2 regions of the Massilia haematophila genome follow, and region 2 is predicted to be linked to the other one. Evidence: predicted binding sites of a transcription regulator. Region 2 holds the regulator's gene; the other holds the start of a gene.

Region 1 (3,410 bases), 1.4 Mb from region 2:
GCACTCTCGATCAGCTTGTCGAGCGACGCGCGCTCGGGTTCGAAGAGCGTCACCGGGACGTCGGCGTCCAGCAGGCTCACAGCGATGTCCAGGCCCATGGCGTTGGCGCCGATGATGCCAACCCGTCCGACCGTTCGAGCGCCGGCAAGCGCAAGCGTGCCGCGGGCCTCGTTTTGCATACTATTCATGTGGCTTCCTCGACAGGGATAATGCGATGCCCGATGTGCAACCGAGCCGATCACGCGGCGCAGGCTCGCCGTGGCGAGCCTGCGCGTGCGAATTTCCTCAGAACTGGTTCATGGTGTTGAGTTTGCCGGAAGCCTTCAGCGCTGCTTCGCCGCTGAAGTATTCCTTGTGATCGTCGCCCAGGTCGGAACCCGACATATTCTGGTGCTTGACGCAGGCGATGCCCTGGCGGATCTCCTTGCGCTGCACGCCGGCCACATAACCCAGCATGCCCTGCTCGCCGAAGTATTCCTTGGCCAGGTTATCCGTCGACAGCGCGGCGGTGTGGTAGGTGGGCAGCGTGATCAGGTGATGGAAGATACCGGCTTCGCGCGCCGCGTCGGCCTGGAAGGTGCGGATGCGTTCGTCGGCTTCGCGCGCCAGTTCCGAGTCGTCGTATTCGGCGCTCATCAGCTGCGAGCGCTCGTAGCGCGACACATCGGCACCCTCGGCCTTCATGCTGTCGAAGACCTGCTGGCGGAAGTTCAGGGTCCAGTTGAACGACGGGCTGTTGTTGTAGACCAGCTTCGCATTCGGAATCACCTTGCGGATTTCCTTTACCATGCCGCCGATCTGGGCGATGTGCGGTTTTTCCGTTTCGATCCACAGCAGGTCGGCGCCGTTCTGGAGCGAAGTGATGCAGTCGAGTACGCAGCGCGCCTCGCCGGTGCCTTCGCGGAACTGGAACAGGTTGCTGGGCAGGCGCTTCGGACGCAGCAGCTTGCCGTCGCGCTTGATGAGCACGTCGCCATTCGTCATCGCATCGAGCGAAACATCTTCCACGTCCAGGAAGCTGTTGTACTGGTCGCCCAGGTCGCCCGGCTCGCGGGTGTAGGCGATCTGCTTGGTCAGGCCCGCGCCTAGCGAATCGGTACGCGCCACGATGAGGCCATCGTCCACGCCCAGTTCGAGGAAGGCGTAGCGCACGGCACGGATCTTGGCCAGGAAGTCTTCGTGCGGCACGGTGACCTTGCCGTCCTGGTGCCCGCATTGCTTCTCGTCCGACACCTGGTTTTCGATCTGGATGCAGCAGGCGCCCGCTTCGATCATCTGCTTGGCCAGCAGATAGGTGGCCTCGGCATTGCCGAAACCGGCATCGATGTCGGCGATGATCGGCACGACGTGGGTGACGAAATTGTCGATCTTGTCCTGGATCGCGGCGCGCGCTGCGCCTTCCGCGGCGTCGAGCTGGCGGAACAGGCCGCCGAGTTCGCGCGCATCGGCCTGGCGCAGGAAGGTGTACAGCTCGCGGATCAAAGCGGGCACCGCGGTCTTTTCATGCATCGACTGGTCGGGGAGTGGGCCGAATTCCGAGCGCAGCGCGGCAATCATCCAGCCCGACAGGTAGAGGTAACGGCGCTCGGTATTGTTGAAGTGCTTTTTAATGGAGATCATCTTCTGCTGGCCGATGAAGCCATGCCAGCATCCCAGCGACTGGGTGTATTGGGACGGGTCGGCGTCGTAGTTCGCCATGTCGCGGCGCATGATCCCGGCGGTGTAGCGGGCGATGTCGAGGCCGGTCTGGAAACGGTTCTGCGCACGCATGCGGGCTGCGGACTCGGGGTTGATCGCATGCCAGCCATTGCCCTGCTGTTGCTTGAGACTGGTGATGGCCTGGATATCGTTCTGGTACTGGGACATGATGAACTCCATAAGAAAGAATCGAAATCTCCTGCGTTCGCCGCCAGCGGTGGTGCGCAGCGAATCGTGATCGGATGAGTTCATCATAGCCCCAATTCGGCGGCCTATCTTATATCTTATATAAGAGTTGGTGAGTTATTTTTCCCTTAAAATTCAATGGCCTGAATATTCTGTTTCATGATGCGCAACGTTATCTTGTAAAACGAAATTTTATGGCAGGGTTGATTCGCAGCAAACTCCACGATGTGAAACGGAGTTTGGCCGTGTGAAAAATGACAGGCGTTCTTAAGAATGCTTGACGCCACGACGGGAAATCACAGCGCGTTCTTCTGCCCGTGGAGAAACGCTGCGATCGCCCTGACCAGCGCTTCCGGCTGCTCCAGCGGCAGCATGTGGCCGGACTGTTCGATGACGTCGAGACGTGCGCCGGGAATGGCTTCGGCCAGCTCGCGGGTTTCCCGTGCACTGCGCAGCGGATCCTGCGCCGCCCCGATCACCAGCGTCGGACAGGTCAACGATGCCGCAGCAATCCCATCCCGCTGCAGCCCCGACTGCAGCACCAGCGCCTCGTAACCGAGCCGCCGCCCCATCTCCCTGATCCGCGTCACCAGCTCCCTGTCGCCGCGCCGGTCTGGATGCAGCGACTGCGCAATCGCGCCCATGCTCAGGCCGCGGAAAGTCGAAGGATCGAGCGCCCTGATCGCATCCTGCTTGGCCTTGGTTCGCTCCGCGCTGTCGACCTCGAGCGAACTGGCCACCAGCACCAGCGCCGCCACCCGCTCCGGATACAACTCGGCCACCTTGCGGGCGATATACCCGCCCAGGGAAAAACCGACCAGCACGAAGCGTTCCGGCGCAGCCTGCGCCACGCTGCGTGCGATCTCTTCCGTCGTCGCCCCCGGACTCAAGGGCAGGCGATGCACGGGCGCAGTCCACTGCAACAGCGGCACGACCTCATCCCAGAGGGACGCGTCCAGCATGTAGCCCGGCAGCAGGACCAGGGGACAGTTTGTGGCGGAAATGCGCATCGCCTTGTTCAGCCGCGCTTGCGCAGCACGCGCAGGCCGTCCGGGCCGGCCTCGGCGCGCAGGTCGGCGTAGTCGAGCACGGCGGGCACGGTGATCTCCAGCGGATGCGTGTGGGTGACGGTGACGACGATGCTGTCCATGCCGGCGCTGGCGGCCGACTTCAGGCCGGTCAGCGTGTCTTCGAACACCAGGCAATCGGCCGGCGCCGCGCCGAGCTTGCGTGCGCCCAGCAAGAAGGGATCGGGCGCCGGCTTGCCGTGCTCGACATCCTCGGCCGCCACCAGCAGCCGGTGCGACGGCAGGCCGGCCGCGTTCAGGCGCGCCATGGCCAGCGCGCGCGGCGCCGAGGTCACGATGCCCCAGCATGCGGGCGGCAGGCTGGCGATAAAGGCGGCCGCGCCCTCGATGGCCTCGATGTCGGCCACGTCTTCGATCTCGGCCGCCGTGATCCAGGCGGCTTCCGCGATCGGGTCGACGCCGGGCAGGCCGAGCTGGCGGATGGTGTCGTGGGTACGC
Region 2 (3,410 bases):
CAGCCCGGCCGGCCCCATCCACAGGGCCGCGCGCAGGAACAGGCGTTTGGTGAAGAGCTGCCCGCCGCGCCGCAGCAGCAGGCTCCACAGCCCGAGCGCGATCATCAGCAGGCCCAGCCCGACCATCAGGCGGAAGCTCCAGAACACGATCAGGGAATTCGGCCGCTCGTCCTTCGGGAAGTCCTTCAGGCCGGGGAACTGGCCGTCCCAGCTGTGGGTGAGGATGATGCTGCCCAGGCGCGGGATGCCGACGGCGTAGCGGGTTCGTTCGGCCTCCATGTCGGGTATGCCGAACAACAACAGCGGGATGGCTTCGCCCGGCTCGTTCTGCCAGTGCCCTTCCATCGCCGCCAGCTTGGCCGGCTGGTGCTCGGCGGTGTTCAGGCCGTGGAAGTCGCCGATGACGGCCTGGATCGGCGCGACGATGAGGAGCATCCACATCGCCATGGAGAGCATCTTGCGCACCGCCGGATTGTCGCGCCGGCGCAACAGCTGCCAGGCGCCGACCGCCCCCACGATCAGCGCCGTGGTGAGGTAGGCGGCGACCACCATGTGCATCAGGCGGAACGGGAACGAGGGGTTGAAGACGATCGCCAGCCAGTCGGCCGGCACCATGCGCCCGCCCTCGATGGCATAACCCTGGGGTGTCTGCATCCAGCTGTTGGCGGCCAGGATCCAGGTGGCCGAGATCAGGGTGCCGATCGCGACCATGCAGGTGGCGACGAAGTGCAGCTGGGGGCCGACGCGGTTCCAGCCGAACAGCATCACGCCCAGGAAGCCGGCCTCGAGGAAGAAGGCGGTCAGCACCTCGTAGGCCAGCACCGGCCCCATGATACTGCCGGCAAACTCGGACATATAGCTCCAGTTGGTGCCGATCTGGTAGGCCATCACGATGCCCGAGACCACGCCCATGCCGAACATGACGGCGAAGATCTTCAGCCAGAAGTGATAGAGGTCGACGTAGACCTGGCGCCTGGTGCGCAGCCAGGACATCTCGAGCACGGCCAGGTAGCTCGCCAGGCCGATGGTCACTGCGGGGAACAGGATGTGGAACGACATCGTGAAAGCGAACTGGATGCGTGCCAGATCCAACGCCGATAGGCCGAACATGAACCCTCCTCGTGATCTGCGGTGTCCAGAATCTAGCACGGCTTGGCAAGCGCACAATTGGCATCTTTCCCTGACCTTGACCCGCATGTGCACGCACAGCCCCGCGTCCATTGCGCCTGTTTATCAGGCTTTTCCAACTGGACAGCTTGCGGCAAAAGACTGGCCACGGCGCCGGACCGGACTATAATTCCCGTATTGACCGCGACTATTCGTAGACCGATGACCCAAGTCACCCCTCCCCCCGCTTCCTCCCCGATCAGCATCCAGGCGCTGAAGGCCAGCTGCAGCGCCTGCAGCATGCACCAGCTCTGCCTGCCGATGGGCCTGGAAAACGCGGACATCGAGCGGCTCGACAAGATCATCGGCCGGCGCCGGCGCCTGGAGCGCGACGAGCGCCTGTATGCCATGGGCGAACCCTTCCGCAGCCTGTACGCGGTGCGCTTCGGCCACTTCAAGACCTACCAGGTCAACGCGGCGGGCGAGCAGCAGATCACCGGTTTCCAGATGGCCGGCGAACTGCTGGGCATGGATGCGATCAGCGGCGACCGCCACCACTGCGACGCGGTTGCGCTGGAAAGCAGCGAGGTGTGCGAGATCCCGTTCTCGCGGCTGGAGGAACTGTTCGGCGAAGTGCCGGCCCTGCTGCGCCACTTCCACCGCATGATGAGCCAGGAGATCACGCGCGAACAGAACGTCATGCTCCTGCTGGGCAACATGCGCGCCGAGCAGCGCTTCGCGGTGTTCCTGGTGAACCTGTCGGCACGTTACGCCGCGCGCGGCTATTCCTCGACCAGTTTCGCCCTGCGCATGTCGCGCGAGGACATCGGCAATTACCTGGGCCTGACGATCGAAAGCGTCAGCCGCCTGCTGTCGCGCTTCAAGAAACAGGGCTGGATCGCGGTCGACAAGCGCGAGGTCACGCTGCTCGAACCGGCCCACCTGCGCGCGATCGCCGCCGGCACCGAGCAGTGCAGCCCGATGGCGTGACCGAGTCTAGAAAGTCACCTTGACCGATTGCGCGCTGCGCGTGGCCGGGCCGTGGTACACGGCTTCGATGTTGTTGCCGTCGGGATCGATCACGAAGGCGCCGTAGTAGCCCGGATGGTAGTTGCGCTCGCCGGGTGCACCATTGTCCTTGCCGCCGGCCCGCAATGCCGCTTCGTAGAAGGCGTCGACCATGGCGCGGTCGGCGGCCTGGAAGGCCAGGTGGTGGCGGCCGGTCAGCACGCCCTGCGCCGCCTCGCTGCCGGGCGTCGAGACGAAGAGCTCGTCGGCCCAGAAATAATCCTCGCCCTCGCCGCCCAGCGGCACGCCCAGTACCTCGAAGACCGCGTCGTAGAACCTGCGGGCTGCGGCCAGGTCGCGCACGACGAGCTGGAGGTGGTCGATCAGGCGTCCGCGGTGCAATTCCTGGGTTTCCATGCTGCGCTCCTTGTTGAGTGGTCGACGGAAGTGTCCAGATTAACGTAGGGTGGACACCTGTGTCCACGCCGTGTCATCGCACGCGGCCACGCGCGGTTCTTGTTGTCGAGGCGGCTGATCAGCCGCCCTACCGCGTGGACACAGGTGTCCACCCTACGCCCTTGCCGGCATCGTCATCCGGACGGAAGCAGTCGATCGGCCGACGGTTCGCGTGGGCACGGCGTGCCCAACCAACGATCGCGTCAGCGCTTACGCCTTCGCCTTTTCCTTCGCAATCCACTGGTCGACCAGCTGGCCCAGCACGTCCAGCGGCACCGAGCCGCTACTCAACACCATGTCGTGGAAGCCCGGCAGCGAGAACTTCTCGCCCAGCTCGGCCTTGGCCTTCTCGCGCAGTTCGACGATGCGCAGCATGCCGATCATGTAGGCGGTGGCCTGGCCCGGCCAGGCGACGTAGCGGTCGACTTCCTGGACGTTGATGCCGTAGTCGACCGCCTGCTGGCGCGTCCAGCCTTTGGTGTGCAGGCCGGTGTCGACCACCAGGCGGCGCGCGCGGAACAGCTCGGAGCCGAGCGCCCCCAAGAGGCCCGGGACGTCGCCTTCGTACCAGCCCTGCTCCACCGCCAGGCGCTCGGTGTACAGCGCCCAGCCTTCGCTGTGCGCGCTGCCGCCGCTGAAGATGCGCTGGCTGCGGAATTTCGGGATGCCCTTCAGTTCCTGCTGGATCGCCAGCTGGAAATGGTGGCCCGGCACCGCTTCGTGGTAGGACAGGCTGCGCATGCGGATCATGTCGAAGGTCGGCCCGCGCAGGGGGACCCAGAACACGCCGGGACGGCTGCCGTCCGGCGCCGGCAGGCTGTAGTGGGCGGCGGCCGAGG

The links. Region 2 encodes FNR, which switches genes on or off when oxygen is low (the NO sensors DNR and NnrR bind a similar motif). Its sites were predicted from a motif close to TTGATNNNNATCAA; they were not measured.
Region 1: ACFOPH_RS15670 (isocitrate lyase) is a predicted target of FNR. The motif match lies at 2,088-2,101, and genes of this name have one in related genera.

The regions. Positions count from the first base shown of each region.
Region 1 covers NZ_JBHRVV010000001.1:3,543,517-3,546,926, reverse strand. Annotated here, with positions in the region: gene ACFOPH_RS15675 (3-hydroxyacyl-CoA dehydrogenase NAD-binding domain-containing protein) at 1-188, opposite strand, end outside; gene ACFOPH_RS15670 (isocitrate lyase) at 286-1,866, opposite strand; gene ACFOPH_RS15665 (alpha/beta fold hydrolase) at 2,181-2,894, opposite strand; gene ACFOPH_RS15660 (HAD-IA family hydrolase) at 2,903-3,410, opposite strand, start outside.
Region 2 covers NZ_JBHRVV010000001.1:2,173,614-2,177,023, forward strand. Annotated here, with positions in the region: gene ACFOPH_RS09635 (cytochrome ubiquinol oxidase subunit I) at 1-1,110, opposite strand, end outside; gene fnr (fumarate/nitrate reduction transcriptional regulator Fnr) at 1,330-2,097, shown strand; gene ACFOPH_RS09645 (VOC family protein) at 2,104-2,532, opposite strand; gene ACFOPH_RS09650 (DUF885 domain-containing protein) at 2,782-3,410, opposite strand, start outside.